DNA from 3 places in the Paenibacillus sp. YAF4_2 genome. Region 1 is predicted to be linked to each of the others. Evidence: riboswitches for the same ligand, from Rfam matches in the RefSeq annotation. Region 1 holds a riboswitch; each other region holds the start of a gene.
What was found. A riboswitch is a leader RNA that binds a small molecule or an ion and turns the genes downstream of it on or off. The one in region 1 is predicted to bind cyclic di-GMP.

Region 1 (10,442 bases):
ATATTGAACACCAGATATTCAGAATTCGTTATACAAGTTGTGAATCATGGTACGTACCACCGAGGCAATATATCGGCTATGCTTCACCAAATGGGACACTCCTCTGTGATGACGGAATATGGGCTTTTTATGTACCATGAGGAATAGATAACTTACAAATTTTTCAAACAAACCATGCTATAATGGGTTTTATGTTCCATTACTCTACATAAAGGGAGTTGTTAATGATGTTTAAGCATATTGAGGATTTTGTAGCAGCTTGGCAGCATGAAACGGCAGCAACTGAACGAACGCTGGAGATGCTCACAGACGAGTCTCTGAGCCAACAGATTACAAGCGAGAATCGTACGCTTGGACGTCTTGCCTGGCATCTTGTACAGACGGTACACGAAATGCCAACGCGCACGGGATTGTCTTTCGAAGGACCAAGGGAAGATGAGCCGGTACCAGCATCTGCAGTAGACATTGTGGCAGCCTATAAGCGGACTTCGCAAGGACTCCTTGATGCTGTACAGTCCAGTTGGAAGGATGAGAATCTGCACCACTTGAGCGAGATGTACGGTGAACAATGGCCAAACGGTTTGACGCTTGATATCCTCGTCAAGCATGAGATTCATCATCGTGGTCAAATGACAGTCCTGATGCGTCAGGCCGGTCTTCGTACCCCGGAACTTTTCGGCCCAACGAAAGAACAGTGGGCAGAGTTCGGAATGCCGGCTCCGGTTATTTAGAGTAAAATGGATATCCCGCTTTGGCCGTTTGGTTGAAGCGGGATTTTTTAAATGGCCTCAAGAGCATTGGTTTCGTTTTCAAATATGAGTAGGCTATCCGGTACATTTTCTCTTTGTGCTGCGTGAGACTATAGAAGGCAGCATCCTCGACCCGGGTCGCGGCGGCATCCTTTTTTTGTGAAATATTGTCATATAGTCTTGACGATCTAGGACTCCAAGGGTACCATGGGATTTAATGTCATTGGAAGTAGAATACAGATAGCAGAACTGCTTTCGGAAAGGAGTTTAGTCTGTTATTTATCGAAAAAGAACGATTTCTGAGCGGATGGGAACAGTTTAACCGTCAGAAATGGAATTGTGAGACACAGCTGCTAAAATTCCAAGCGTCGAACTCTGACGCATATTGCGAGAGCTTGTTTTTTCTAGATAAAAGCGGAAAACTATTTTTGCCCCCGCTTAATCCCTATCATCCTACCTTATTCCAGCCGACGCCGAGCAGCAAGGCACAGCGAATTACGAAGCAATGGCATGAAACGGCGAATTTGCTTATTGATGAGCTTATTGCTAACGGCAGCTCGAACAGCTTTGTACTACCGCCCGAAATAACCGATATCCGGCCATTTCTTTGGCGGGGTTTCAAGGCCGATATTAAATATACGTATTATGTTAAGCTGCCTTATTCAATTGAAAGCGCAAGCCCGGCGATTCGCAACAAAATAAAGAAAGCGGACGCACAAGGCTATTATTCGACAAAGACAGAGGACATGTCCGCCGTTTACCAGTGTCTGGCGGGAACCGAGAAGCGTAAAGGGTTCAGCCATCAGCTGTCGGTGGACGATCTTGAGCTTGTGCGCGGTTTGCTCGGAGACGAAAGCTTTCGTTGCTACGTTTCTTATTCAAAAGAGGGTGAGCCGGTGAGTTCCAGCGTTACGATCGTGAATCATGAGGGGCGAGCTCTGGGATGGATTTCGGCAACCAAGAGCGAGCATCTGCGTAATGGCGTCGTTCAGCAGCTGCAAAACTGCGAATTTACCGATTTATCATCCATAGGCATTGAAGAATTTGATTTCTACGGAGCGAATCTTTCTTCCGTTGCCGCTTCTAAGGCGGATTGGGGTGGCGAGCTTCGCACCTTCTACGGGGTCAGGCTACCTGGTTATAAGGAAATTGTAAGAGCAGGACGTGATTGGTTGACATCGTCCCAATTGCTAAAGCGTTAATAAATGCTGGCTCTAAATAAGAGCGGCGCACCATTAGGACATGAAGCTGTCCCGGTGCGCCGCCTTTTGTATTATAAATAAATATGCTCAACTGTGTGCTCATCAATATAAAATGAATCTTCTTTATCTATGACTTTAGCCCCATCGAAATAAGGTTTGAGGCGTTTCACTACAATATGGGCATCCTCTAATGAGGAGTTCGACAGCAGGATGAGTACCTGGTTGTTCTTCGTCAGGCCGATATAGTCAGATTCTCGCAGCAGACCGTTTATCGTATCTAGCAGCGATTTATCGTCGATAATCCCGTCCGACAATGCGAGCAGTGCAAAATTAGCGTTAAATTTACGCTTGGCTTGCTGTCTGGAGCGCACCACAGCTGTAAATACTTCGGGTTTGAGTACCGGTTTATCCTCAATATAACGCTCCGTTTGGCTAAGATATAAGCTGCGGATATTGCGCGATAGGGAAGAGTTGATCAGCTCATGGTCGATATCGATGGCATCCAGTGCAGATCCGGGTTTAGTCTGCTCGGCTTGGCTGGCCTCTGTAACCTTAGCCTGAACATGCAAAGACTGCGAGAACCACGCGAAAGTACGCTGCAAGCCTTCCTCAAGCGAAAATTTTGGCACCCAACTTAGCGACTGCTTCAACAAGGAGTTGTCCAGCCTAGAGCGGTAAATATCTCCGTAGCGCGTCTCCTTTGTTACGACTGTGGCAGCGGGTTGCATTGACGTTAAAATCTCGATCAGCTGATTAACTGAATTTTCCGTATTAGTAGATAGATTCATAATTCCAGTCTGCTGGGACAAGCTTCCCATATAAATAACGTCAGCAACATCCTCGACATAGACGAAATCACGCGTCTGTCCGCCGTCGCCGTAGACGACAAGTTCTTTGCCATCACGCAACCGTTCCATGAAAATTGAAACGACGCCGCCCTCTCCTACAGAGCCTTGACGCGGTCCATAAACGTTGGCAAATCGGAAGCAAAGCGTGTTCAGCTCATAAAGCTCATTCCATTTGGTGCAATAGTATTCACCAAGCAGTTTGTTAATGCCGTACGGGGACACCGGCTGGCAAGGGATTTCCTCAGATAACGGAATCTGGTCGTTTAAGCCGTAGACAGCAGCTGAAGATGCAAAGATGAACTTCTTGACTTTGTGTTTGACTGAGAGCTGAAGGATGTTGGTGAGGCCCAGTATGTTCGATTTCGTATCGGCATAAGGGTTTTCCATGGAGGTAACGACGTTAATTTGGGCAGCCAAGTGGATGACCACATCGATTTCATGGTTCTGGAAAATTGATTCGCAGACGGTGCTTTCGACATCTGCAATATAAGAAGTGTGCCTGAACGGACAGTTTGTAACATTCCCGGATGACATGTTGTCGATAATGATTACTTCATGGCCTTCCTTGAAAAATTTCTCCGCTACGAAGGAGCCAATAAAGCCATAGCCGCCGGTTATTAATATTTTCAAATGTTCCACCTCATATAGTAGTAAACAAGAATAAATAGTCCTTTATTAAGAAACCCTTATAAGGGTTTCATATGGTCCTATTGAACTACAAAAAAACCTTCTCAGAGGACTTACAGTTTGGATGCTGGCTTTCAAACTCATCATACTGGTTTAGGAATTCATTGTAAACAGTTTCAAAAAAATGGGCTTAAAATCTATTGAAAACTGTTGCTATATTACTAGAGGCATGCTAATATTTAGTTAAATATTACTAATTTCATACACCTGATGTCGAAAAGGCAAACCGTGTGAAAATGCGGGACGCAAAGCTACAGGGGCTTGTGGATTTCATCCATGTGCCAGCCAGTTTCCAAAACTTTTCAGGTTCTTATTACAAGAGCCAATGACATTTCATTTGGCTCTTTTTTTGTTGTTAATTTACCATTTTATACCAATTAAATATATCGAAAACAACGATAACGGCAAACCAAGCGAAAGCTTGGGACGCAAAGCTACAGGGGCTAAATGGGAAACCATATGCCAGCCAGTTTCCGAAATGTTTTCAGGAATAGCTATAGGAAAATCCTGAAACATTGGGATTTTCCTATTTTTTTTATCAAAAATAACGAATCGGGGGCATGCGATATGATGAAGCAATGGGCTAAGAAAGTGGTGCTGATGGTAATGGCAATGGTTGTTGGCTTTTTGTTTCTTCAATTCATGCCCGTCCAGAAAGCATATGCAGCTGAGGTTCTTAATGTAAAATCTTTCGGAGCAAAAGGCGATGGCAAAACAGACGATACGACAGCGGTGACGAAAGCATTGTCGCAAGGCGCAACATCTAAAACGACGGTATACTTCCCAGCTGGCACTTATATCGTTAATCCTACGAATGCTCTTCAAGTAAGCGGTGGAATGAAAGTGACAGGCGACGGCGCAAGATCGATCATTAAAGCAAACGCGACATTCGGGTATGAACTGATGCACGTTGCAGGAAAAGATATCGAAATAAGCGGCCTTACGCTGGACGGCAACAAACTCGTTAACCGCGTCCTCGTTATCGAAGGCGGCAGCGAACGTGTAACCATTAAGAACATGGTTGTAGCTAACGCTTCGCACAGTACAAATAAAAGCAGCGATTTTTACTCGGGAGTTTTGTCAGGCATTCTCGTATACGGCAACACGAAATCGATAACAATCGACAACACGGAAGTTAAAAACATCGTTGCAGTCAATATGGTAAGCGGCAGCCTGGTTGCAAGAGGTATCTATGTAACAACAACTTGGGGCAAATCGGAAACGGCAGCGAGCAATGTAACGATCACAAACTCGTATATCCATGATATCGGACCTGCTGATGACGGTGACGGCATCTACTATGAAGATCCGAACATAGATAACAATAATGGCACGGATACAAATAGCGTTATTGCAAACAACAAATTCGAAAACACGGCTAAGCGCGCAATCAAAATTTATGCACAAGGCATTACGGTAAAAGGAAACACGATCGTTAACTCATATCTGTCGAATAACTACTACAAAGGTGCTGACAAAGGCCAGCTTGCTCCGGATATGTTCTCGGCAATCAGCATATATGGCAGCAACAACACGATTACGAACAACACGATTAGCGGTAAAGGCAGCTTTTACGGAGCAATTGAAGTCGGCGCTTCGAAAACAGTGAGTAACATTACTATTTCGGGTAACACGATTATTATGGGCTCAAAAAGTGTAGTAAGCGGCAAAACGGCAATCCGCCTCGGCAATATTTCGAACTTCACAATTATAGGCAACACGATCGAGAATGGGGAAAGAGGAATCTGGACTTGGCAAAATGCCGAGGACGGTACAATTTCGAATAACAAGATTGAAATGGTAAATGGCGGCGGCATCGACCTGACGACTTACCTTGAGCAATATATCCAAAAAAATATCACGTGCACGGCTAATACGATTCAAGCGACAAACTTCCTTATCCAATTGGCACCTACGAACGTAAACGTCGTTACCCTTTAATAAAGAAATAGAAAAAAGCCCCCGAGTCTAGCGCAGCGCGCAGGATTCGAGGGCTTTTTTAGTTTGATGACAATAGCCGACATTTGGCTTCATACGCAGAGATATTTTAAATGAAAGTTGTGTTAATATAAGGCTAATATCTCTTAGATTTACAGAATGCCAGAAAAGAATCGACAACTGGAATTAGAAAAATCAATTTCTATTTATTTACATCGAGAGATTGGGGGATTATAATACATCAGGATAGGCTTAATCTATCGTTTTCTGAGATGAAAATCGGCTATAGGATGCGGTTTTCTATTCCTTTTGAACTATTTTATATACATAAAGGGCGGATGCCTTCATGATGGTGGGTAAGGGTATTTTTGTCGTCTCCCTTGATTTTGAACTCTATTGGGGAGTAAGAGATATTTATGGAATAGAACGTTATAAGAGTGGCATGGCGAAAGAGCGGAATCTCATTCCGCAAATGCTGGAATGGTTTGAAGCTGGCGGCATTCATGCGACTTGGGCAACTGTGGGGCTGTTATTTTTTGAATCGCGGGAGGAGTTGCTGCAAGGATTGCCGGCATTAAAGCCTTCTTATGAGGAAACGAATTTGTCGCCTTATGCTCATATTGAGAGTGCTGAGCTGGGATTAAAAGAAGAAGATGATCCGTACCATTATGCGCTGTCACTGATTCGATTAATTAGGGAAACGAGTCATCAAACGGTATCAACGCATACGTTTTCGCATTATTATTGCAAGGAAACGGGACAAAACAAGGAGCAGTTTGCTGCTGATCTTGAGGCTTGCAAGGCTATTGCAGCGAAGCGGGGAATGAAGCTGGAAAGCATCGTATTTCCGCGGAATCAGGTGAATGAACAGTATTTATCGCTGCTGCTGCCGGCCGGTATTAATGTATATCGTGGCAATCCACAGCATCCAATTTATAAGCAGGGCTACAGTACTGGCGATTCGTCTTTCCGCAGAGCATATAGGCTGCTGGATACGTATTGGAATTTGTCAGGTTATCATACGTACCCGGCTTCGTCCGTCGGAGCAACGCTTCCGGTCAATCTGCCAGCAAGCCAGTTTTTACGTTCCTATTCCCATAAGCTCAAACGGCTCGAGCCGCTGCGACTGAAACGGATATTGGACGGGATGACCTACGCGGCGAAGCATAATGAGGTGTATCACTTATGGTGGCATCCTTATAATTTGGCTGACGAGCAGAATGCAAATATGCGTTTTCTAGAACGAATCATCAGTCACTATTGCAAGCTGAAGGTAGAATACGGAATGGAAAGCATGAATATGGAAGAGCTCCGCGATAGGGTGCTCGCAAGTGCAACATAGATAGTTATTCAATGATAGAGGTGAAACTGATGGATCTGGCGTTTTTGCTGCAAGCTGTTCGAAGATATTTTATTGCATTTTTTATAGTAATTGCTATTTGCATTGGCGGCGGATTTGCCGTTAATACATTCATGACTCCTTCCTATCAGGCATCAGCAAGCCTTGTAGCGAGTATTTCCGCGTCAGGCGACGCAGGTATTTATAATGAATTTTTGGCCAGCCAGCTATTGACAAAAACGTATGAAGATACGCTCAAGAGTTATTTTATAGCAAACAAAGTGAAAGAAAAATTAAATACTTCGCTGTCCGCAGCAGACTTGCTTAAGAAGGTGGAGACGAGAACCGATCCGGAGACGCTCGTCGTCAAACTGATGGTGAATGATACTAACCCAAAAGATGCAGTGGCAATTGCAAACGCTTTTGCTGAAACGTATGTGAGCGAATCGAAGTCGATACTCCAGTATGCGAATATGACGCTGCTTGATCGTGCCAATATTGAACAAGCCTCTATTCCGGTAAGTCCGAAGAAAGCTTTTAATCTAGCAATATCGTTGTTTATCGGGGTATTTCTAGGACTGAGTATCGCTCTTCTGTTGGAAACGAGAAGAATGGCAAGGAAGAGAAATAGGATGGAACTCAGCGCGGCTTATGAAGAGAGCTCTTAAGTTAACGGGTATCTATAATAAATGATAGGAAATGAGGAATGAAGATGATTCGCTTTGCAATCGTAGGCTGCGGTCATATCGCTAATAAACATATCGAAGCAATCAACCAAGCCAATGGTGCGGAGCTCATTGCGCTTTGCGATACGAATCCGGTAAGGCTGGAACAACTGAGAGAGACTACAGGAACTGCGGTTTATGCTGACATGAGGGAGATGCTGGCAAGCGAGCCTGCCATTGACGTTATTTGTATTTGCACGCCTAGCGGATTGCATGCGGGACTTGCCGCTGCAGCGGCGGAGGCGGGCAAACATATCGTTATCGAGAAGCCGTTGTCGCTTACGATAGAGGACGCGGATTTGATTACAGCTGCCGCGGAAGCAAACGGCATTAAGGCTGCAGTTGTTCATCCTAACCGCTATCGTCCGGCAATCCAGAAGCTTAAGCAGGCGCTTGAGTCGGAAGCTTTCGGTAAGCTGAGCCATGTGAACGCTACGGTTCGCTGGAATCGCGGTCAAGCGTATTATGACCAAGCCGCATGGCGGGGGACAAAAGCGATGGACGGCGGCGTTCTGATGAATCAGGCGATACATAGCCTCGATCTGCTGCAGTGGCTGTTCGGGCCGGTTGTACAATTAAAGTCAATGGTCGACACACGAATTCGGAACATTGAAGCTGAAGACGTAGCTGTAGCGACCTTACGGTTTGCCAGCGGGGCGCTTGGCGTTGTTGAAGCGTCGACGACGATTTACGAGAAGAATTTGGAAGAATCGATCAGTGTATTCGGCGAGGACGGTTATGCGGTGATCGGCGGGGTAACGGCAAATCTAGTCAAGCAGTGGAAGAGTGCGAGAATGGCTCAGGAGTCCATAGATGCGCTTATAGCCGAGGTAGACGCCGATCCAAACGGCGTATCCGGGCATCAATGCATTATTGAAGATATGATTGCAGCTATCAGGCACAACCGTAAGCCTGCAGTTACGGTTGAGGACGGCAAACAAGCCGTACAGCTTGTGATCGATTTCGTCGAGGACGGAAGCCTAGTATAAGGATGAACGCAGGAATCGGGAGGGAAATTATGATAACGGAATCGATTCAAACGAATGAGCTGAGCGAGCAACTTATCGACAAGTTGAATAAAAAGACGGCTGTCATTGGCGTAATCGGACTGGGGTATGTTGGTCTTCCTCTTGCCGTCGAGAAAGCGAAGGCAGGTTATAAGGTAATTGGCTTCGACGTACAGGAGAAGAAGATTGACATGGTCAACAGCGGTTTCAACTATATCGGCGACGTCGTTGATGAAGATCTTCGCTTTATGGTTGAGAATGGTCAGCTGCGGGCAACCTCCGACTACTCTTTTATTAGTGAGGTCGACGCGGTGGCAATTTGCGTGCCAACGCCGTTGGACGTTTATCAGCAGCCGGATACAAGTTATGTCGAAAGCTCGACGAAAGAGATTTCCAGATTCCTTCATAAAGGGATGCTGGTTGTGCTTGAAAGCACGACTTACCCGGGAACGACCGAAGAGCTTGTGAAACCGATTTTGGAAGCGACCGGCTTAACCTGCGGAACGGACTTTTTTCTCGCTTATTCTCCTGAACGGGTAGATCCGGGCAATAAGTCGTTTAATACGAAAAATACTCCGAAGGTAGTCGGCGGCATTACGTCTGCTTGCTCCAAGGTGGCACAAACGCTCTATGAGCAGGTGTTGGACGGCAGCGTACATGTCGTATCAAGCCCTTCCGTTGCCGAGATGGAGAAAATTTATGAGAACACATTCCGACACATTAACATCGCATTAGCCAATGAAATGGCCGTATTATGCGATCGCATGGGCATCAACGTTTGGGAAGTTATTGACGCGGCGAAGTCAAAGCCCTATGGATTTATGGCCTTTTATCCAGGACCGGGCTTGGGCGGTCACTGTATTCCAGTCGATCCTTTTTATTTGACGTGGAAGGCGAGAGAATTTAACTATCATACGAGATTAATAGAGCTGGCTGGCGAAATCAATAATTCGATGCCGGAATTCGTCGTTCAGAAAATCGGCGAAATTCTAAACCGTCAGAAGAAAGCGATCAACGGCGCTGTTGTCTATCTGCTGGGCGTTGCTTATAAGAAAGATATTGACGATTACCGCGAATCACCGGTTCTCAAGATCATTGAGGAGCTTGAAGAGCGTGGAGCTACGGTATGGATCAGTGATACACATATTCAGAATTTTAAAGCGAACGGAAAGCCGTACGAGTGCATAGGCTTGACCGAGGAGCGCGTCGCAGAGGCTGATATTACTGTCATTACGACGGATCATACCGGCTTTGATTACGAAATGATCGGCCGGGCGAGCAAGAGCTTGTTCGATACCCGCAACGGCATGAAAAACTACGACAAACCGGATAACTATTATTTGTTATAGCAGGGAGCTAATCGGATATGAACTATTACGCGCATGAAACCGCCGTTATTGATGAAGGCGCGGCAATCGGAGAAGGAACGAGCGTCTGGCATTTCGCCCACGTATGTGCCTCCTCTGTTATCGGCAGCCGCTGCAGTCTTGGGCAAAACGTATTTGTCGCTAACAAGGTGACGATCGGCAACGGTGTCAAAATCCAGAATAATGTGTCGATCTACGAAGGCGTTGAGCTGGAAGACTACGTATTTTGCGGGCCGAGCATGGTATTTACGAATGTGCGAACGCCAAGATCGGCCTTTCCACGCAATAAGAGCAGCGATTATTATAAGACCGTTGTTAAACGCGGCGCTTCAATTGGAGCAAACGCGACGGTTGTATGCGGCGTAACGATTGGAGAATGGGCCTTCATAGCGGCGGGAGCCGTCGTTAACCGCGATGTGCCAGCCTATGCTCTGTATGCAGGCGTTCCGGCAAAACATATCGGATGGGTATGTGAATGCGGCTCGACATTGAAATTTAACGGAAGCGACGCCGAATGCGGCGAATGCCGCCGAGGATACAGCTTAACGCAGGATCGCGTATGGAAAACAAAGGAGGCCCA
Region 2 (10,442 bases), on a different contig from region 1:
TTATTCCTGACGGCCCTGTATTACGACTTACCATCATTAAGCAAAAAAAGAGCAGCCATCAGCTCTCTGAGCTATCTGGCTCTCTCCTCATTTTACATTAAACGGTGCATGCTCCAAACAATACCGCCAGTGTTGGCACCTCCTAATATTAAATTGATAGTAAGTCCATCTGCTACATAAAACAAACCAATCACATCTCCTGCTGTTAACGTAACATCCCCTGACAATGTTACGGTTCCATTGCCTAATACCGCTCGAAGATTAAGGAGAGTCACATTTATGTTGAGTAATGGAAACAATCCGCTAATTAGGGTCGTAGCCACAGGCGATGTTCGCTGAACAGCAAAGGCTGGATTGACGCCTGCTCCTAGAGAAAGGGTAATAGCAGCCGAAGTAGAGTAGTTAATCGTCGCAAGTATCTCATAACGACCCGTTACCGGAACCGTATAGTTTCCGGTCGTCGCATTAAAGTTTGCGCTAGGAAAATAAGGAGATGCCGTCGACCAATTCGTCAATTGCTGACTAGCAGAAAGACTTAACGTACTAATAAAACCAGAAAACCCTTCAGACAAAATATTAGGCCCCGTTGCTCCCGTTGCTCCCGTTGCTCCCGTTGCTCCTGTTACACCGGTTGCTCCGGTTGCACCCGTCGCCCCTATCACTCCCGTTGCTCCTGTTGCCCCTGTTGCTCCTGTTTCCCCTGTTGCTCCTGTTGCTCCTGTTGCTCCCGTTGCACCCGTTGCACCCGTCGCCCCTGTGGCACCCGTTGCTCCGGTAGCTCCTGTTTCGCCCGTTGCTCCTGTTGCTCCCGTTGCTCCCGTTGCTCCTGTCTCGCCCGTTGCTCCCGTTGCTCCCGTCGCCCCTGTCGCTCCCGTTGCTCCCGTTGCTCCTGTCGCTCCTGTCGCACCCGTCGCTCCTGTTGCCCCTGTTGCTCCCGTAGCACCCGTCGCCCCTGTTGCTCCTGTTACTCCCGTTGCTCCTGTCGCTCCCGTTGCTCCCGTTGCTCCTGTCGCTCCTGTCGCTCCCGTCGCCCCTGTTGCTCCCGTTGCACCTATTGCTCCTGTTGCCCCTGTGGCACCCGTCGCCCCTGTCTCGCCTGTCGCTCCCGTAGCTCCTGTTGCCCCTGTCGCTCCCGTTGCACCTGTTGCTCCTGTTGCTCCCGTCGCCCCCGTCGCCCCTGTCGCTCCCGTTGCTCCTGTCTCGCCTGTCGCTCCCGTTGCACCCGTTGCTCCTGTCTCGCCCGTCGCCCCTGTGGCACCCGTCGCCCCTGTGGCACCCGTCGCCCCTGTTACCCCTGTCGCTCCGGTGGCACCCGTTGCTCCTGTTGCTCCTGTCTCGCCCGTAGCTCCCGTCGCCCCAGTGGCACCTGATGCTCCGGTAGCTCCTGTTGCTCCTGTTACTCCCGTAGCTCCCGTGGCACCCATTACTCCCGTAGCTCCGGTGGCACCCGTTGCTCCGGTAGCTCCTGTTTCGCCCGTTGTACCCGTCGCTCCCGTTGCACCTGTTGCTCCTGTGGCTCCCGTTACTCCCGTAGCTCCTGTGGCTCCCGTTGCTCCTGTTACACCAGTTTCGCCCGTGGCTCCTGTCGCACCTGTACCCCCTGTTCCCCCTGTCGCACCCGTCACGCCTGTTGCTCCCGTGGCACCTGTTGCTCCTGTCTCCCCTGTCGCTCCAGTCGCACCTATTGCCCCTGTCGCTCCTATTGTTCCTGTGGCTCCTGTTACACCAGTTTCGCCCGTGGCTCCTGTCGCACCTGTTGCCCCTGTTACTCCCGTAGCTCCCGTGGCACCCATTACTCCCGTCGCCCCTGTCGCTCCCGTAGCTCCTGTTGCTCCTGTTTCGCCCGTCGCTCCTGTTGCACCCGTCGCTCCTGTTGCACCCGTTGCCCCTGTCGCTCCTGTTGCTCCAGTTTCGCCCGTTGATCCCGTTACCCCTGTTGCACCCGTGGCACCCGTGGCACCTGTGGCTCCAGTAACACCAGTCACTCCAGTCGCTCCCGTTGCACCAGTTTCGCCCATTGATCCCGTTACCCCTGTTAATCCCGCAGCGCCTGTCGCACCTGACGCTCCTGTTGCTCCAGTTACTCCCGTAGCCCCAGTGGCACCTGATGCTCCGGTAGCTCCTGTCGCACCCGTCGCTCCTGTTGCCCCAATTTCTCCTGTAGCTCCTGTTACCCCCGTTGCTCCAGTTACTCCTGTCGCACCCGTCGCCCCTGTTTCACCTGTTGCCCCTGTTGCCCCTGTTGCCCCTGTTGCCCCTGTCGCACCAGTTGCCCCTAATAATCCTATTTCACCCGTCGCCCCTGTCGCTCCCGTTGCTCCTGCTCCTGTTGCACCGGTTGCCCCTGTCGCACCAGTTTCGCCCGTTGCACCTGTCTCTCCAGTCGCTCCAGTCGCTCCAGTCTCCCCACCACTGCTGCCTGTCGGTCCGGTTGGCCCTACTGCACCAGTCGCTCCCATCTGCCCGACACCAGTCGCGCCTGTCGCACCAGTAGCTCCAGTTGCACCTGGATCTCCCATAGCTCCTTGAACACCTGCAGCTCCTGTTGCACCTGGCACCCCATCCACACCAGCTGCTCCTGTCACACCAGCAAATCCTGCTGGCCCTGTCGGTCCAGTTGGTCCAGTTGGTCCAGTGGGACCAGGTGGACAATGGCATCTAAGCCCATTCGTAATCATGACCTGAATAGAAGAAATAATGGCAATAAACTTGTTCGTATAGCTCGGATCCAAACATCCCTGCTTTACAATCGACAACAGAAGATCCATCAGCTGTTGTAAAGCTACCCCTATACTTAATGGTGAAAAGGGCATTACCTTTGCAGCAATAAGAGTAAGCTCCAACTTGGCCAGCAGCCGGGCTTTATTCGCATTTTTTATTCGGGAAGTTTGAGTCAATGTCAACAGTCGCCCCAAAATATCCCGTAAATGCAAAACAACATTCTCCGTCGCGTTATCTTGAAATAAGACTGGAATAATAGCTCTCAATTCTTGTAGAAGCAGCAAAACTGTCCCTGTATCATGACCATAGCCCTTCATTTTCCCTGAGGATCCAGAATGGGCTCGATTCAGCTTGCGGCGCTTCACTAACAACACCTCCTTTTATCCAATCGTTTCCCAAATATTAATTACATATTGACGAACAGGTTTCATAAAATCTTCATCGAATACTTAATCAGAATCACATGCTCCACATCATGTAAAATCCATTAAACATAAGGAGTCACTTATGGACGAAAAAAGAAAATGGGCATACAAGAGATTACTTTACGCTTCTCTTCTGGACATGAGGGCAATCGCCGGAAGAGGGTCTTTTCTAAGCAATCAGCATCCTTATTTATGGGAATTTTCTTTCGCTTTCCATAACTTAGCAAGATTTAATATCTTCGATTTCGAAGGCTTTGACGAAGATCATTTTTGGCGGGACTTTGACATATTAAGAACGAAATTCCCTAAGACAAATGACTATTATAAAATGTTTAATGACTTCCTTAATGAGCCATAAAGCACTTCGTGTCAACACCATTTACTACAACCTATATAGTTACGTTGTAAAGCTTTTCATCATAACTACTTAAAAGGAGAATCACCAATGATTCCACAAAGAGTCAGCTTAATAACTGTTGGTGCTTATGATCTGCCTACACTTCGTGCATTTTACCAACGTTTGGGATGGAAAGAGACTCTGTCAAGCTCGGATAACTATGCCGCGTTTCTTACAGCAGGAGTAATCCTGTCTTTGTTCCCGATTGAAGAATTAGCCCGCGATGCCGGCGTAACGTTCACGCAGGATAAACAATCTTACTCTGCTGTTTCGTATGCCATTAATGTGGACGAGCCTTCTCAAGTAGACTCCACCATTGAACAAATCCGGGAAATTGGCGGAAAAATATTACGAGAACCTAGCGATGCTTTCTGGGGAGGACGGACGGCTTACTTCGCAGATCCGGAAAATAATCTATGGGAATTGGCGTGGAATCCCACTGCCGTGTTTGACGAACGAGGTGGAATGATTTCCTTCTAAAGGGAGGCAGTACAAAATGGAAATAACAATTCGAAATATTCATGATACTGAACTTAATACTTTTGTAGAAGTCCTGACTGAAGGGGCAAGATGGATCGCTAAGAATAACGTTCCGATGTGGGATGAAGCCGATCTAACCCTAGATCAACTATTACACAGCCTAACCATAGACAACGTGTATGCAGCCATAATTGGCGGAGAATTCGCGGCCGTCATGATCTTACAAGAAGAAGACAGCTTCTTCTGGCCGGAGGATCTGTCGAACGACTCCCTCTATCTCCACAAGCTGTGCATCAGAAGAAAATATGCAAAGTCCGGATTATCTAGCAGCATGCTTGAATTTGCGAAGAATCGTGCACATGACTTACATAAAAGCTATCTGAAGCTGGATTGTGCCTCTGATCGCCCTTCCCTTCGCCAATTATATGAGCAGCATGGCTTTCAGCTTGTCCGCGAAGCGCAAGTCATGGAGAAATACTCTGCTGCCTTCTACCAATACAAAGTAAAGAGCTATGCCGAAGCCTAAGGCTGCGACATAGCTCTTCTGTTTTTTCACTCTACTTCAGCGGCACCCAGCTCAACTGTCGAGCTTGCCACTTCAACTCCGTTCACCAACAAGGCGATACGATGCTCTCCAGCATAATGTTTGCGGGTTGATAGGTCTGCAAAACGATGAATTCTGTTGCCAGAGAGTGTTGAGCCGCCTGGAACGGTTTTGTCTGATAAGAGAAACAGCTTACGAGAAGCTTTCCCTCCAGATTTCACGAAATCTATGCCGTATTCAATCCGTAGATGCATCGGCTCACCGTCTTTGGCTTGCAGCTCATATTCCAGACGGCAGTTATCTCCAATCTCCAACAACGCTGGACGAGCATGCAAGGATGCCGAAATGATGATCGGATCTGATTCAGCTGCTTCCATCGCATAGCCAAACAAAGCAAGTACCTCCGGATGAGCTTTGCGTATCAAATTTCGGCAGGCATGCCGGATAATCCAATCCGTATAGGGATGCTGACCCTTCCATCTGCGGGCTGTCTCGATAACAACATCCGGATGGTCCTTAACAATATCATTCAGATTATTGGCGACACTCTTACGGACATACAAAGATGGATCTTCCTTCAATAACTCTAGAATTGGAAGAATCGGCGATGGATCTTTCTTAAAGACAAGAAGTGCTTGTCCCCACGGTAGTCGCGGTCTGCAGCCTTCGCTTGCCAAGCGGCGTACATGTTCATCCGGATGTTGTGCCCAGGTTAGCATTTGGCGAATCATTCGCTTCGGGTCACGAAGCAAAAACACACGAACGGCGAACTCCGCCGAAGATTTGGTAGTGAATCGTTCTAAAGCTTGCATAGACAGCTCCCAATGCTCCTCTGCCCCTCCATACACCTCTACAAAATCCGGGAAAAATAAATAAGGAAAACCTGAGCATTCCTCATATACGGCATACAAAACAGCTAACGCATCTTCATAATCGGAAGGCAAATGCTTACCAAGTACGATTGCAATTTGACGGATCCGTCCTTTCAACTCCAATTGTTCCCACGCTTCATTCATTACCTGTGATACAAACGATTCTATATCAAATAACGGGTATGCGGCCTTTAATTTATCGGTAAACTGCCTTAGAAAAGCTTCATGATACATTTCTTTTAACGGCTCAGCCAATGGTGTTCCCCTCTTCGACAATCTCATATTCTTAGTGTTATCCATATCACCATTATAGAACATTTGTTCTTATATGGGAATAGCCACTTTTTCAATATAAAAAAAGAAACCAGCTTGTCTTATAGACAACTGGTTCCCCTATTTTGTTAGACAAGTATTAGAATTCGTTAATTCCCAAGTTAAACTGCCACTGAATACCAAACTTATCGGTAACCTGTCCATACAGTTTACTCCAGAACGTCTCTTGCAGCTCCATGACGATCGTACCGCCATCACTCAATCGATTAAATGCCGTACGAAGTTTTTCTTCTTCGTTCTCTACATACGCCAGTGTAATATTGTTGCCTAGAGTAAACGGCATACCAGGGAAGATGTCGGAGAACATCACATTGCTTCCGCCAATGTTCAGGCGAGTGTGCATAATCAGGTTTTTGGCTTCTTCAGGCAATGGATAATCCGGATGTGGCGGCACTTCACCAAATGTCATGAGCTTAGGCTTGTCCAAACCGAATACAACTGCGTAAAACTCCGCCGCTTCTCGGCAATTCCCATCAAAGTTCAAATAAGCATCAACGGACATCTAGATCTCTCCCTGTGCGAATAGTATTATGATCGCTGAATGGCAATCCTTCAATAATGTACCATTTCTCGCAGCAAGAATCAAAATTTTCTATCTAGTCTTAAACTTCGACAGCACTTCTTGCAAATGCTGGGCCATATGGCTGAAATCTTCCGCAGATGCAGAAATATCTTTCATTGATGCAAGCTGTTTTTGAGAGCCCAGCGAGATACTTTGGGAGTGACTATGGGTAGATTGAGTCATTGTCGCAATCTCTGTCATAGACGCTGTCACTTCTTCCGTACCTGCTGACATTTGTTCCGATGCAGCCGATACCTCTTGGATTTGGCTCGAGATTTCCTGGAAGGTCGCCGTAATCCTGCCGAATACCTCACCAGCCTCATTGATCAGCTCCGAGCCGATTCCAACATCTTCAACCCCTTGATTCATCGCATGTACCGCTCTTGCCGTTGTTCCTTGTACTTCTTGAATCAGCTTCGTAATCTCAGACGCTGAATGAGCAGATTGCTCCGCCAGCTTCTTCACTTCATTTGCCACAATAGCAAATCCTCTGCCATGCTCCCCTGCTCTTGCTGCTTCAATGGAAGCGTTAAGCGACAGCAGTTGCGTCTGATTTGTAATCTCTTGAATGACCGACACGATATTGCCGATTTGATTCGATTTCAATTCCAACTCTCGGACTTCTTCAGCCGAATTGCCAACGGATGTATGGATCAGCTTCATTTGTTCAACGGCATGCGTAACAGCAACTTGTCCAAGCTGAACTTCATCCAGCGAGGTTTGAGATGCTTCTGCAACAACAGAGGACGATTCTGCAATCCGCTGCACACCGGTAGCCATCTCTTCCATCGCTGTAGAGGTTTGTTCAGCCGCCACCATTTGATTCTCTCCAGCTGTTGCGACATTTTGAATCGCATCACCAATCTGACTGGAAATATCGACCGAATCAACAGACGCTGCCGTCAGCTCTTCCGAGGATGCGGCAAGCTGTTCAGCAGCAAAGCTTACTTTGCCAATGGTGTCAGAGAAGGAATCCAGCATTTGATTCATATGATCTGCAAGAGTGCCCAGTTCATTTTTCGTTTTCACTTCAAGCCTAGGCCTTAAATCGCCGCTTGCAAGCACTTTAATCACATTCGTTATGTATACAATTGGTGTCGCCATTTGGGTTGCGGAGATATAGGTAGCGATCAACGCCAACAGCGTCATGACTAATGCAACTCCGATTGTTTTCCACAGCATATCCGTAACCGGCTTCATCGCTTCTTTCTCCGGTATCGACAGCTGAATCACATAACCATTCTTGTCGCTTCGGCATAGCCGATTTTTTTCACGCCATCAAATGTAAAGGAATAATTGGTATCGTGTCCTTGTTTCGCTGATTCGAATGCTTCCACAGTTGCAGGCATATTCAGGTCATATACGGTTTTGTTCATGACCAAATCTGCTCTCGGATGACTGATAACGAGGCCATTGTTGTCCATTAAGATGGCATAACCTGTTTTACCAACCTTCGTATCACGAACAATTGCAGCTGCAGCATTGATCTCATAACCAAATATGTAGAATCCATAAGCTTTGCCGTTTTGCATAAGTGGTGCGGCGATGACAATAGAAACTTTGGAAGGATCAACTTTGTTCACGAGCGGATTACTAACCGTTAATCTACCTTCTGATACGGATTTGAAATAAGGACGTTCAGATACATCAATCCGGTCACCGGTTCCTGATACGGTAAAATTCTTGCCCGTCATGTCGAGGGAAAAGCCTGGGGACATTAAATCCGGATTTTCTTTTATAAAATGTTGAATCAACTCGTCATGCTTTTGTGCATCTTGACCATAATATTGTCCGATGCCTGCTAATGCATTTATTTTGGTCACTTTCGACTGTAATTCCTCGTCCATCCTTGCTGTAATTACATCCGCCTGCAGGGCAAGATCCTTTTTGATCTGGCTTTTGAATAAGGAAGAGTTGGAAAGGAATAACGCAACAGACATGGACGCGACGATCGCAACGGCGATGATCAGCGTGGTAATCAACATGCGATGCGCGATCTTGCGTGTCTGGAATATTCGGGGTAATTTGAACCTCTTCTTCATCTGTTATATGCACCCTCTCATTGTTGTCGGTTGGCACAACAAAAAGACCTCTGCTCTTCGTGAGCAGCCCGGCGATCATACCAGCTGCAGTTTCCTGCTTCGACTTAGACCCGTGGCTTTGCGTCCCCGCCTTTCACGCCTTTATGCATTTTTGAGCGAGGTCACACTTAGTAAAAGATTAACGTGATGCCAGCACGACTTATCCTACACTATAAATTTGAGTTTTCCATTGCTTTAAAGTTAGAAAATTGTTAGATTTTCCGCGCAATTGGGAGCTATACCCAAGTTTCTTTTCCACCATGGATAGTGTAAGATGTAGAAAGCGATTCAGAAGATACAAATAAATGGCAGGAGTTGTGGGGTTTGGCAAAAAACGAAATCATTCTAACACCCGAAGGTCTTAAGAAGCTTGAGGAAGAGCTCGAAGAGCTGAAGACCGTCAAACGTTCCGAGCTTGCACATCGTCTTAAAGTAGCCATCAGCTATGGCGATCTAAAAGAGAACAGCGAGTACCACTCGGCCAAGGATGACCAAGCTTTTATGGAGACAAGAATTACGCAGCTGGAGAAAATGCTGAAGACCGCACGTGTATCTAACTCGGTTGATACGACGAAGGTTGGAGTTGGCTCGAGCGTTGTTCTGAACGATATTGAGGTATCTGAGAAAATCGAATACCGCCTTGTTGGTCCCGCAGAAGCAGACGTATTTAATAATAAAGTTTCATATGAGAGTCCGCTGGGCCAAGCGCTAATGGGCAAAAAAGTTGGAGATATCATCAAAGTTGATGCGCCGATTGGTATCATTAAATATGAACTGCTTGAGATCAAAGTGAACAACTAAAGAATAGGATGCAGCATACGATGCTGCATCCTTTTTTTTACCACATCGGAATGTATAAGTTCTTTAAAGCCATAAAAATCATTCCGATTGGCGATAAAAACTTCCGCTTAAACGCGGTCGCTCATCTTCGAAGTACTCCGATAGGAGTTTTTCTCATTCTTCGAACAGTTGGATGAAGTTCTGTGCACTTCTGGATAAATACCGATCCTTGAGCCAAATAATACCGACATCTGATTGAAAATCTGCATCTGATATCGTGAGCATCTTTATAGATGGAAGAGGAAAAGAAGCCATGACCGACTTCGGAAATACGGTTGCTCCAATGCCGGCTGCTACCAACGCTACGATGATTGCTACACTTGAGCATTCGCAGATTACCTTTGGTTCAAAGCCATGTGCTCTTGCCTCAATCATAACGCGGTGATGCATGGCGATGGTTTTGTCGGTTTTAAGAGTCAGAAACGGAAGATCCGCCAGCTCGCTCATTAATAAGGTGTTCTTATCTGGGTCACTTACCCAGCCGGACGGAAGTACGGCCACATAGGGATCAGACGGCAGCGGCAAGACAGAGTATGGCTGTGTATGTAAGGTCGATTCGAAAGGGATCCTCGCAACAATCAGTTCAATATCCCGCTTCTCTAGCAGACTGCCGAGGATAAAATGGTCCCCTTCCCATATTTTGAATGTGACGTTAGGATACAGCCTGCGGAATTGCTCAATAGGCCTTGGAAGCAAGGAAATACAGGACACGACAGAGCCGATCGCGAGTGTGCCGTGAAGCCCGGCATCCAGCTCTTTCACTTCATGAATGGTCTCGTTAAATTCCTGCAGCAGCCGTTCTGCTTTATTCTGCAGCAGTTCACCCGCATGAGTCAGAACAAGCCCTTTTCCACTTCGATCGAACAGCGTGACGCCAAGTTCATCCTCCATCAGCTTTAGCTGACGGCTCAGCGGAGGCTGTTCCATGTTGAGCGCTTTCGCCGCACGAGTGATTTGTCCTTCTCTGGCGATCGCCAGAAAGTACCTTAACTGTCGTATATCCATAGCCAGCCCCCAATATACCTTTTCGGTATGTGTTCACAATAAAACAGATACTTTAAATATATCGATTGGCATGGTACGATTCAACTATAACTAGCAACAAGGAGAGATCAAATACGATGAAACCAACCATCACAATAGAACTTTCTACGAACAAAAAACCGAAACCAAAAGCATCTGAGCTT
Region 3 (10,442 bases), on a different contig from region 1:
GGGACTTATATCTATGCAACCAGCGAAAGCTAGAGAAAGTGCTGGGAGAGTTAGGGCGTCTGGCATGCACGCAAGTCTTCTTCGTACCTGGCAACTATGAACGAGAGCAAACCATTCGTTTCAAGAAGCATCCGCTTACGTCGGAACAATACAACTCGATCCTGCGACAAGTGCAAAACAGAAATATAAGGGTCTTGGATAATAAGCATTCCGTTGTACATATTCATGGCTCTCGCATTCTTGTATATGGCTTTGATAATTCGATTTATGGCAATGAACATTACCGGAAATAGCTGTCGTCCATATTAATCCTAAATAAAAGAGGCGGGGCGAATTCGTCATGGAATCGAAGTTTCTTGAGGCACGTACGGAAGAAATCAAGTACCACGAGAAGTTTTATGCCGAGCATGATTTGTTTGCACCGGGGACGTGGCTGGCTAAACCTGTGAAGGCAATAATGGACTCGTTGGAATTATTGGATCCAAATGATCTTCGTGTGTTGGATTTGGGTAGTGGTGTCGGACGGAATGCTGTACCGATCGCCCAAGCGATCAAAATGTATAACGGTAGGGTAACTGCTGTCGACCTTATCCCATCTGCTATAACGATCCTTCGGGAGAATGCGATTAAGTACAACGTTTACGACAATTTGGTGCCCATCATCAAGGATGTAGAGGATTATCAGATTGAACCTCAGTTCTATGACTATATTATCGCTTGCTCCTCTCTTGAGCATGTAGCTACGGAAGATGTCCTTCGATCTGTCTTTACTAGAATGATAGAGGGGACAAAGCCTGACGGGATCAATGCCATTCTGATGAATACGGAGGTTGAAGAGGTTGATTGCGAGACAGGTGAAGTATCTGAGGGCTTAATCGAATTGAATTTGAAAACCGATGAAGCTTTAGAACTCATGAAAGATTGCTATACAGGCTGGGAGATTGTAGTTGAGAGATTCATGCCTCAGTCAATCAATGAAATCAAATACGGTAAATCTATCGAATTCCGTGGCAATTGGCTTACCTTTATTGTTCGTCGTTCAAGCTAATCCATTGTATGGAGGAAACCACAATTTGAAATAAACATAACAGGAGGATATAGCCACATGGACTGTTTAGGCTGCCGCATTGCGAATGGAATTGAACCGGACTTAAACCTTATTTATGAGAATGAATTTGTGACTTGTGTGCTTGATATCGCACCGTTTAATGAAGGTCATGCCTTAATTCTCCCCAAGCAGCATTATCTCGATATAGAGGAGCTTGACTCGAGCACCGCGTATGCCATCATGGATGCATCCAAGAAGGTGTCAGTCGCCTTGAAGGAAGTATTCAATCCGGATGGCATCACCATCTGCCAGAATGGCGGCATTTTTAATGATTTGACGCATTACCATATGCATCTAATTCCGAGATATAAGGGTGATGGTTTCTCATGGAGCGAGCCTCTTCAGCCTCATGGAGCTGAGAAACATTTGCAAGAGACCAGAGATCGTATTCTCCAAGTCTTATCTAAGGAGACCCGTGTATGAATGCTCCTGAAGAGATTTTAAAGGTATGGAGAAAATTTGATCATTTCCCGATGGAGACATTAACGAAAGCTTGGTACTATCAGCAAAATACAACAAGAAAACAAAGAGATCCTTCTATGATGAAGGAACATCGCGAGCAATATGGGATAACCGGCAATTGCTTTGACCTCTCTTTATGGCTGCTGCATGAGTTTGACCAAGAGGGAATTGAAGCTTTTCCAGTGGGTCATGACTTAGGGACACCAGATGCACATGTGGCAGTTATTGCAAAGAGTGAACACGGCCACCGTTATTATTGTGATCTGGGGGATCAATGGCTAAATCCGGTTCTAATCGATACGGATTGTGAGGATTATCATGCGGATAAATTACATGGATTCTTCCCGGCTGCCGAAATTCAGGTAAAGGCTGAAGGAAACTTGCTTACGATACAATACCATCGATCAAACGGAAAAATGAGCCAGCAGGATTTTGATACAACGCCGGTTGCAATCACAGACTTATGGAAAGCGGCAGAGATCTCCCAGAATACGATTAAACAACGACCTCTATTAGAATGCAGAGTTCCTTTCAACGATGAAATCGCTCATTGGGAATTTTATAACTGGAGCAGCGTGTTAAGCACAACTCAAGGATTATTTGAAGAGCCTGCAACTGAGGATATTGAGCAATGGTGCACTAGAATCCATCAAAAGACTGGCTACGATAAAACAATGCTTTCAGAAGCACTACATTTTTATAAAAGTATGCAATGAGACTCTCTCATAAAAAGGAAGATATTACGTAAATTAAAAAGTTTCAGAAATGGTGATATAGTTGCCTAAAACTATATGACCGTTTTTTTGATTGTTATTTAGATTTGAAATAAATTACTTTTTTGAGGACGGAGTTATTCGAATGATTCTGGAGAAGCGTTAGTTTATGCTTACGAAGTAGCTTTCTTTCAGAAAGCTTGAAGCGTTCGCTTTTGCTCGGGTATTCCAACCTTACCCTGTTGATTCAAAGGAATCCCCGAGCAATGGCGATCGGAAGAACATTCGAATACGTAGTTTGTGACGATCAGGTTGAAAAAGCCTCTTCAGTTCGTGACATTATGTCTAATGAAAACGGTAATATCGGGCTCTATACTAGACATAGATAATAAGTGGAAGAAAGGCAGGTGGTCTATTTGCATCAGTCTCAGTCAGCGGTCGTTAAGGTTCGGAACTATATCCACGGAGAATGGTTAGAGCCAGCAAGCGGTCGTTATGAAGATGTTCAGAATCCTGCCACAGGAGAGGTCATTGCACGAGTTCCGTACTCTGGGCAGGAGGATGTTGACCGTGCAGTCCAAGCTGCTCAGCTCGCGTTCGAGGAGTGGCGGGAGGTTGCAGTGCCTAGGAGAGCGCGGATTCTCTTCAAATACCAGCAGCTGCTTATTGAGAAATGGGACGAACTAGCCCGAATCATCACTACGGAAAACGGCAAAAGCTACGTGGAAGCACATGGTGAAGTGCAGCGGGGTATCGAATGCGTTGAATTTGCAGCGGGAGCGCCGACTTTAATGATGGGAACCCAGCTGCCCGATATTGCTACAGGTATAGAATCAGGCATGTATCGGTATCCGCTTGGTGTCGTAGGCGGAATAACACCTTTTAACTTCCCGATGATGGTGCCGTGCTGGATGTTCCCTCTTGCGATTGCATGCGGAAACACGTTCATCTTGAAACCATCCGAGCGCACGCCAATCCTGGCGAACCGTCTGGCGGAATTATTCAAGGAAGCAGGTTTGCCGGATGGTGTACTGAACATCGTGCATGGTGCACGTGATGTGGTGAACGGGCTGCTCCAAAATAAACAAGTAAAAGCAATCTCTTTCGTTGGCTCACAGCCGGTCGCGGAGTATGTGTACAAGACTGCTGCCTCGCATGGCAAACGCGTGCAAGCACTTGCTGGTGCGAAGAACCATTCCATCGTGTTGCCTGACGCTGATATGGAGCTTGCAGTGACGAATATTATTGCTGCAGCTTTTGGTTCAGCCGGTGAGCGTTGTATGGCCTGCTCCGTTGTGGTTGCCGTTGGTGATGCGGCAGATAGGCTGCAGCAGCAGCTCGTGGAAGCAGCTGACCATATCAAGATCGGCAACGGATTAGAGGAGGACGTATTCCTTGGCCCTGTGATTAGACAGGAGAATAAGGATAGGACGATTGGCTATATTGAGCTGGGGGTAAAAGAAGGAGCACAGCTTATACGTGATGGGCGTCTGGATACAGTTGACGAAGAGGGTTATTTTATCGGACCAACCATCTTTGATCATGTGAACCCGAGCATGACGATCTGGAAGGAAGAGCTGTTCGCACCAATACTTGCGATTGTGCGGGCGGCGTCTTTGCAAGAGGCGATTGAGATCAGCAATCAGTCGGATTTCGCTAATGGCGCCTGCCTGTATACGGACAGCGCGAAGGCGATTCGCCAATTCCGTGAGCAGATCGATGCTGGGATGCTGGGGATCAATCTTGGCGTGCCTGCGCCGATGGCCTTTTTCCCATTCTCGGGTTACAAGAACTCCTTCTATGGGGATCTTCATGCTAATGGCCGGGATGGCGTAGAGTTTTATACACGTAAGAAAATGGTTACCGCCCGTTATTAATGATAAATGGCTGAAGGAAGGAGAGTGGAGTCATGTCGATTAATCAAGAAGAGGCAGATCTGATCGCCAAGGATCGCCAGTATGTATGGCACGCTATGTCACCTTATAATGAACAGGCACCTCCCATGGTTGTTACGGAAGGGAAAGGCTCATGGATTACCGATAACGGGGGAAACCGCTATTTGGACGGGATGTCGGGACTATGGTGCGTGAATGTTGGCTACGGCAGAGAAGAGCTCGCTCGCGCAGCCTACGAGCAGCTTAAAACTTTGTCCTATTATCCGCTGACACAAAGCCATGTTCCTGCAATCCGACTCGCTGAGAAGCTTAATGAATGGCTGGAGGATGATTATATCATCTTCTACTCCAACAGCGGCTCCGATGCAAATGAAGTGGCGTTTAAGATCGCAAGGCAATATTTTGAGCAATCCGGTGCTCCAAGCCGTTACAAATTCATCTCCCGCTACCGGGCGTATCATGGCAATTCGATGGGGGCCCTTGCCGCAACCGGGCAAGCTCAGCGCAAGTATATGTATGAACCACTTGCCGGAGGCTTCCTCCATGTTCGTCCACCTGACAGCTACCGCCGCCCCGAGGGAATGACGATTGAACAGTTTAATCTGCAATGTGCGCTCGATATCGAACAGACCATTAATTGGGAAGGTCAGGAGACCATAGCGGCAGTCATTATGGAACCAGCGATCACAGGTGGTGGAGTAATCGTTCCGGAACCGATTTATCTAGAGAAAGTGCGAGAAATCTGCACAAAGTATGGTGTGCTCCTCATCATAGATGAGGTGATCTGCGGATTTGGACGTTCCGGCCGGAAGTTCGGTCATATGAATTACGGTATTAAGCCGGATATTGTAACGATGGCGAAAGGCTTAACCAGCGGCTATCTTCCTTTGTCGGCCACAGCGGTGCGTAAAGACATTTATGAAGCATTCAAAGGGAAAGAGATGTACAGTCATTTCCGCCATTTGAATACTTTCGGCGGATCACCGGCATCCTGTGCACTAGCTCTAGCGAATCTGGAGATTTTGGAACGGGAGCAGCTGGTCGAACGGTCTGCAGCGTTGGGTGAACGGTTATCGGAGGAACTTTCGGTGCTGCTGGAGCATCCGATTGTTGGGGATATCCGAAGCTTTGGATTCTTAATGGGGATTGAGCTCGTAAGTGATAAGCAAACGAAGGAGCCATATCCGCTTGCCGGCGTCGTTCGAATCATTGGAGAGTGTAAGGCAAAGGGGTTAATAATCGGCAAAAACGGCGATACCGTCGCAGGCTACAATAATGTGCTTACGATCAGTCCGCCGTTGTCATCTACCGATGAGGATGTCACCTTTATTATCGAAACGTTAAAGGAAGTCTTTGGGAATCTTAAAGTTTAGGAAAACAAAAAAAGCCTGATCGCTATCAAGCTTCCTGAATGTTAGCTCTATGGTCGGGACACCAGGTGCTCTACCAAGCTGAGCTACGTCCTGGAAAAAAAAGATGGTGCCGGCGATAGGAGTCGAACCCACGACCTACTGATTACAAGTCAGTTGCTCTACCAACTGAGCTACACCGGCATATTGTTTTGTATCGGGCACAAAACGTATTATGCCACAGCTTGTACCGATTATGCAACCCCTTTTTTGAAAAAAGTTTTTAACGTTTTTTTGCCTTGAAATGAACGACTGCACTGTACTGCATTTTCCCTGTATTCGGATTAAAAACAGCATGATGCTGGACTTGATGAACTTGCAGCAGCAGTGCTTTATTATTCTCAATTTGCTGGTCAATCCTTAGCTCCAGCGTACGCAAATCGCCTGCTTCAAAAAACTCAACCTTATCTTCAATCAGATCTAACCGAAATTCCATTCTGCACGTCTCCTGTCAATGTAAGGTGAATCTATTATACCGTTATTACTAATGGTTTCAAAGAGTTGAGCCGATAGTAATAGAGGGATGGCAATAGAACCATTTTTTGTTTACAAAAAGGTAGATTTATCCTAAACTAGTGCCTGTGTCGAAAATAGTCGTAATTACACTGAAAAAGGCAAACTTGTCGAAAGGCAAGGACGCAAAGTTATGGGCCTAATGCTGGATATAGCGATGGTTGCCAGACCGCCGGATGCAGGACATAGTGCCTTAACCAGCTATCCGCCCGTCTTTGGCCGGATAGCTTATTTGTTTATTCAGTGACAGCGAGGAGAGACGAGGATGAAGGAACGGGTTAAAAGTGCATTACAATGGCTGGGATCAAGCAAACGGGTTTTGGGTGGCAGACGTAAGATAGGAGTCAGATTGCTCCTGTTAGCCAGTATTATTACTTTCTTTAACGTAGTGGCTGGTGTATTTATTTACACGCAGAACCTATCGGTATCACATGCTGTAAAAGAAACAAATACGTTAACTAGTGCGCAGCGCGAGTATGAGGGGATATCCAATACGCTGCTTCAGACGCTGCTCTTGATGATTAACTCGATTGAGAACAACAATGACAGCACTGCAGCTGCGGTGGTGGATCCAAAAGAACGTCTGGCGGACATGCCTGGTCAACTGGAGCATTTGAAGAAAACGTTCGAGAAGCTGGACAAAATGTTTCCGGCAGAAGAAGAACAGCAGAATTATGTTGGACAAGGTAACATCTATGAGATCGCGTATAACGATTTGAAGAGCTCTAATGTAACGGAGTTCGAAAATTTGACTGCCGAAATGAAATCAGCACTTGTGCTTAGACTCGTAAATATCTACTTAAACGAGCTGGAATTTGCGAATCAGAATGTGAATGCGCGCATTACAGTTGATGCGGCGCATACGGATAAGAAACTGTCCGACAGTGTTAATACAGCCAATATCATCATTTTAATTAACGTGCTGCTCCTAGCAGTAATTCCATTCCTGTTTACTTTTGGACTAGTAAAAAGTATTAAAGCCGGTCTTCAAGGGATCATGGGTCGTATTAACGCCTATCAGCATAATGATTTTACTTATGATAAATCGCTGGACCGAAAAGATGAATTTGGCGATATAGATCGCTCGCTTGCAGCCATGGGTGATAATTTGAAAGCTACGGTAAAAGCAACCCTTAGTGTCAGCCAGACCGTTCTTCAAATGTCGAACCAGATGGGTGAGATGATTGGCCGCAACCGTACGGCGTCCGAGCAAGTGAAAGGGCAAATCGATCTGGGTACAGCCGTATTGCTCTCCCAATATGATGATGCTACCTCAATCTCGGCAGTTACCGAGCAAATCTCGGCAAGCTCGCAGGAAATTGCGGCTTCGAGCGACTACATCAATAAAGACATGCAGCAAATGAAAGATGATTCCCATACAGGCTCGGTTGATATGGAAGGTGTCGTTCAGATGGTTAATCAGACGGTAGAGCAATTTAACCAGGTGACAGAAGCCTTCAACCGAATTACAGAACGTTATAGCAATGTCTCGAAATTTCTCAATAATATCCAAGATGTGAATACGCAGACCAATCTGTTATCACTGAATGCGTCGATTGAGTCAGCACGCGCCGGGGAACATGGCAGAGGCTTTGCAGTAGTTGCTGAAGAGATTCGCAAGCTGTCGGGTCAAACCGATTTGATCTCGAAAAATATTTCGAAGGAAATGCTGCTCATTCAAGAGGACGTGGCATCAAGCAGCAAGAGTATGGGAGCTTTTGCAGAAGTGATCTTCTCTACAAAGCAGGCTTCCATCTCGGCAAGTGATGTGTTCAAAGGACTAGAGAAGCAAAGCCATACGTTATCTGAGCAGGTAAGTGAAATCTCGACTGCCATTAATGAGATCACAACAGGCATCACTCACATCGTAACCGCAGTGGACAAGCTGCTGCATACCTCCTCCGAGGTGAATGGGAAGATGGAGCAAATGGGTCACTTGTCTATTGAGCAGAATGATATCTCTGACAACCTGCAAGGGATGGCGCAGAACCTGCAGCAATCTTCTCGTGAGCTGAAAGAGAAGGCAGCAATCTTTAAAGTGTAATATTTTTCAATTTCTTTTCATTTCTTTTCAAAGCTCAATCAAAAGGCTGTTTTCCCAGTTAATCTAATGGGAGAACAGCCTTTTTGACGTTTTATTGAGTGCTTGCTTGATCAAATTGGTGTATGCCAAAATCGGTAAGGGATGATTGCAAAATAGCTTCTCGCAGTGGATGTAGATTAGAGGTGAATCGAACCTCGACGCCTATTGCCATCAATAGGTCCAGCGGATTAGTAAGCGGCTCCACCGCTAGTGGAGTAATCGTCTCCGTGGAGATGTAATAGCCGGCAGTTTCATCAAATAATTGAAAAGAATCGGCAGGCAGCTCATAACGGTATAAGGTTGCTTGCTTAATTCGGTCATACCATCCCGTCTCTACCGTAATGATGATCTTGCAGGAAGTGAGACCAAAGAACAAATGGTTATCTGCTTCCGTTAAGCCATCTGATCTTTTATATACAATTCTGGGGCATTTCCTTGGGAAAAAGAAAGTGAATTCATGCTCCTCATCAATAGCCCATACGACAGGAGGCATATTGGTGCGGTTCGCTTTTACCCTGGGAACAAAACGTTTAATCGAGCTTTCCTCGCTAAAATGAAACAATCTCATCGTAAAACCTCCGATTCGAATGGAGATGCTTTTCTATTTTAGAGGAAATGGATAATTTTTTCAAAAAAGCCTCTTTACAATACTAATGACCTAGTGTACTATTCAACTATAACACTAATACAAAAGGAGCTGCGGGATGAAAACAGCTAAAATATCTAATCCATCGATTGTGCTTCAGTTGGACGGCTTAACGAAAAAGATAGGCGGCAAAGCGATTGTTGATGGTTTGTCCTTCGATATTGCGAAGGGCGAAGTGGTAGGCTTGCTTGGTCCAAACGGTGCAGGTAAGACAACTACAATGCGAATGATTGTAGGCTTGATTGGAATGACAAGCGGGGATGTACGTATTTGCGGACAAAGCGTGCGTACAAACTTCGAGCAGGCTATCAGTCATGTCGGGGGGATTATAGAGAACCCGGAGTTTTATCCGTATATGACCGGTTACGATAATTTGATGCAGTATAAACGGATGACCGCAGGTGTGACAGAAGCCCGGATCGCGGAAGTGACAAGACTTGTTGGGATGCAGGATGCGCTGGGTAAACGTGTGAAGGCTTATTCCCTTGGCATGCGTCAACGGCTTGGTATCGCACAAGCACTGCTGCATGAGCCTAAGCTGCTGATTTTGGATGAGCCAACAAACGGTCTGGATCCAGCCGGGATTAGAGAGATGCGTGAGTATTTGAAACAAATCGCCGAAGCAGAGGGCATAGCGATATTGGTCTCCAGTCATTTGCTGAGCGAAATTGAACTGATGTGCAGCCGGATTGTTGTCATTCAGGAAGGCAAGCTGGTTACGATTCGTTCACTTGGTGAATCTGAGATTCCTACACAAAAGCTTCTGTCTATTTCGCTTCAAGTAGGAAATGCAGAGCGTGCACAGGAGTTAATCAATCTGATGGAGGATATAACGATTACGCGAGCTGATGCATTAACGAATCGGATTACCCTGCAGCTCAGACAGGATCAAATCCCGGGCCTTGTTGGCAAACTGTCAACGGCAGGCGTGGAGATTTACCGAATTGAAGAAGTTCGTGAAACACTCGAAGAAGAATTTATGAAGCTGACGGGAGGGAACCGCATTGCGTAATTTTACAGGATTGTTGGTAAATGAATGGCTGAAGCTGTCTAAGAAAAGATCATTTTTCGTCGCGTATGCGATCCTGGCTGTTGTATTTGGGATATTAGCTTACGCCTTCTATGAATTATCGCCAGATGGCCTTAACTCAACAGTGGATTTCGCTACAGGGACGATCATGCTGCAGGCTGCGGGGCAGCTTGTACCGGTTCTTGCAGTCCTTGCAGCGGCGGGCAGCGTTACGCAAGAGCATCGTTACGGCACGATTAAATTTCTCCTAATCCGAGCGCAAAGCCGCCATAAAATTTTAGCATCCAAATATATCATATCGGTTGTATATACGCTTACTTTGGTCCTTACTGCAGCTGTGCTTTCCGTTGTTGCCGGCTATATCGTTTACGGCGGTGGAGCTGGTGAGTCTACATGGTCGGATTTCTTAACCAATATCGCGAGTCTTGCAGTTTATTCGATTGTGTTCGTCACCATGACCTTTATGATCGGAATTTTGACGAAATCGAATGGTGCGTCAATTGGTGTCGGGATTTTCTCCATGATGGTAGGAAGCCTGCTTGTTATGCTGCTCTCCCGCTATACCATTACGAAGTATTTATTG

Region 2: linked by a shared signal. The riboswitch ahead of AB4Y93_RS26845 (cache domain-containing protein) and the one ahead of AB4Y93_RS14095 (glycosyl hydrolase family 28-related protein) in region 1 are both predicted to bind cyclic di-GMP.
Region 3: linked by a shared signal. The riboswitch ahead of AB4Y93_RS20640 (methyl-accepting chemotaxis protein) and the one ahead of AB4Y93_RS14095 (glycosyl hydrolase family 28-related protein) in region 1 are both predicted to bind cyclic di-GMP.

The regions. Positions count from the first base shown of each region.
Region 1 is NZ_JBFRCT010000005.1:219,835-230,276, forward strand. It holds gene AB4Y93_RS14075 (DinB family protein) at 1-147, shown strand, start outside; gene AB4Y93_RS14080 (DinB family protein) at 225-731, shown strand; gene AB4Y93_RS14085 (GNAT family N-acetyltransferase) at 1,178-1,951, shown strand; gene AB4Y93_RS14090 (NAD-dependent epimerase/dehydratase family protein) at 2,023-3,429, opposite strand; cyclic di-GMP riboswitch class I at 3,697-3,783, shown strand; cyclic di-GMP riboswitch class I at 3,880-3,964, shown strand; gene AB4Y93_RS14095 (glycosyl hydrolase family 28-related protein) at 4,054-5,427, shown strand; gene AB4Y93_RS14100 (polysaccharide deacetylase family protein) at 5,771-6,766, shown strand; gene AB4Y93_RS14105 (YveK family protein) at 6,796-7,431, shown strand; gene AB4Y93_RS14110 (Gfo/Idh/MocA family protein) at 7,476-8,477, shown strand; gene AB4Y93_RS14115 (nucleotide sugar dehydrogenase) at 8,507-9,844, shown strand; gene AB4Y93_RS14120 (acyltransferase) at 9,862-10,442, shown strand, end outside.
Region 2 is NZ_JBFRCT010000015.1:98,872-109,313, forward strand. It holds gene AB4Y93_RS26815 (collagen-like repeat preface domain-containing protein) at 93-3,086, opposite strand; gene AB4Y93_RS26820 (VOC family protein) at 3,592-4,023, shown strand; gene AB4Y93_RS26825 (GNAT family N-acetyltransferase) at 4,040-4,549, shown strand; gene AB4Y93_RS26830 (DNA alkylation repair protein) at 4,576-5,694, opposite strand; gene AB4Y93_RS26835 (VOC family protein) at 5,852-6,274, opposite strand; gene AB4Y93_RS26840 (methyl-accepting chemotaxis protein) at 6,365-7,567, opposite strand; gene AB4Y93_RS26845 (cache domain-containing protein) at 7,564-8,376, opposite strand; cyclic di-GMP riboswitch class I at 8,436-8,534, opposite strand; gene greA (transcription elongation factor GreA) at 8,740-9,216, shown strand; gene AB4Y93_RS26855 (LysR family transcriptional regulator) at 9,370-10,260, opposite strand; gene AB4Y93_RS26860 (branched-chain amino acid aminotransferase) at 10,377-10,442, shown strand, end outside.
Region 3 is NZ_JBFRCT010000009.1:88,000-98,441, forward strand. It holds gene AB4Y93_RS20605 (class I SAM-dependent methyltransferase) at 341-1,048, shown strand; gene AB4Y93_RS20610 (HIT family protein) at 1,106-1,531, shown strand; gene AB4Y93_RS20615 (hypothetical protein) at 1,528-2,286, shown strand; gene AB4Y93_RS20620 (CoA-acylating methylmalonate-semialdehyde dehydrogenase) at 2,700-4,160, shown strand; gene AB4Y93_RS20625 (aspartate aminotransferase family protein) at 4,193-5,551, shown strand; tRNA gene AB4Y93_RS20630 (tRNA-Thr) at 5,656-5,731, opposite strand; gene AB4Y93_RS20635 (YrzA family protein) at 5,811-6,023, opposite strand; cyclic di-GMP riboswitch class I at 6,191-6,277, shown strand; gene AB4Y93_RS20640 (methyl-accepting chemotaxis protein) at 6,366-8,144, shown strand; gene AB4Y93_RS20645 (DUF6886 family protein) at 8,236-8,751, opposite strand; gene AB4Y93_RS20650 (ABC transporter ATP-binding protein) at 8,888-9,841, shown strand; gene AB4Y93_RS20655 (ABC transporter permease) at 9,834-10,442, shown strand, end outside.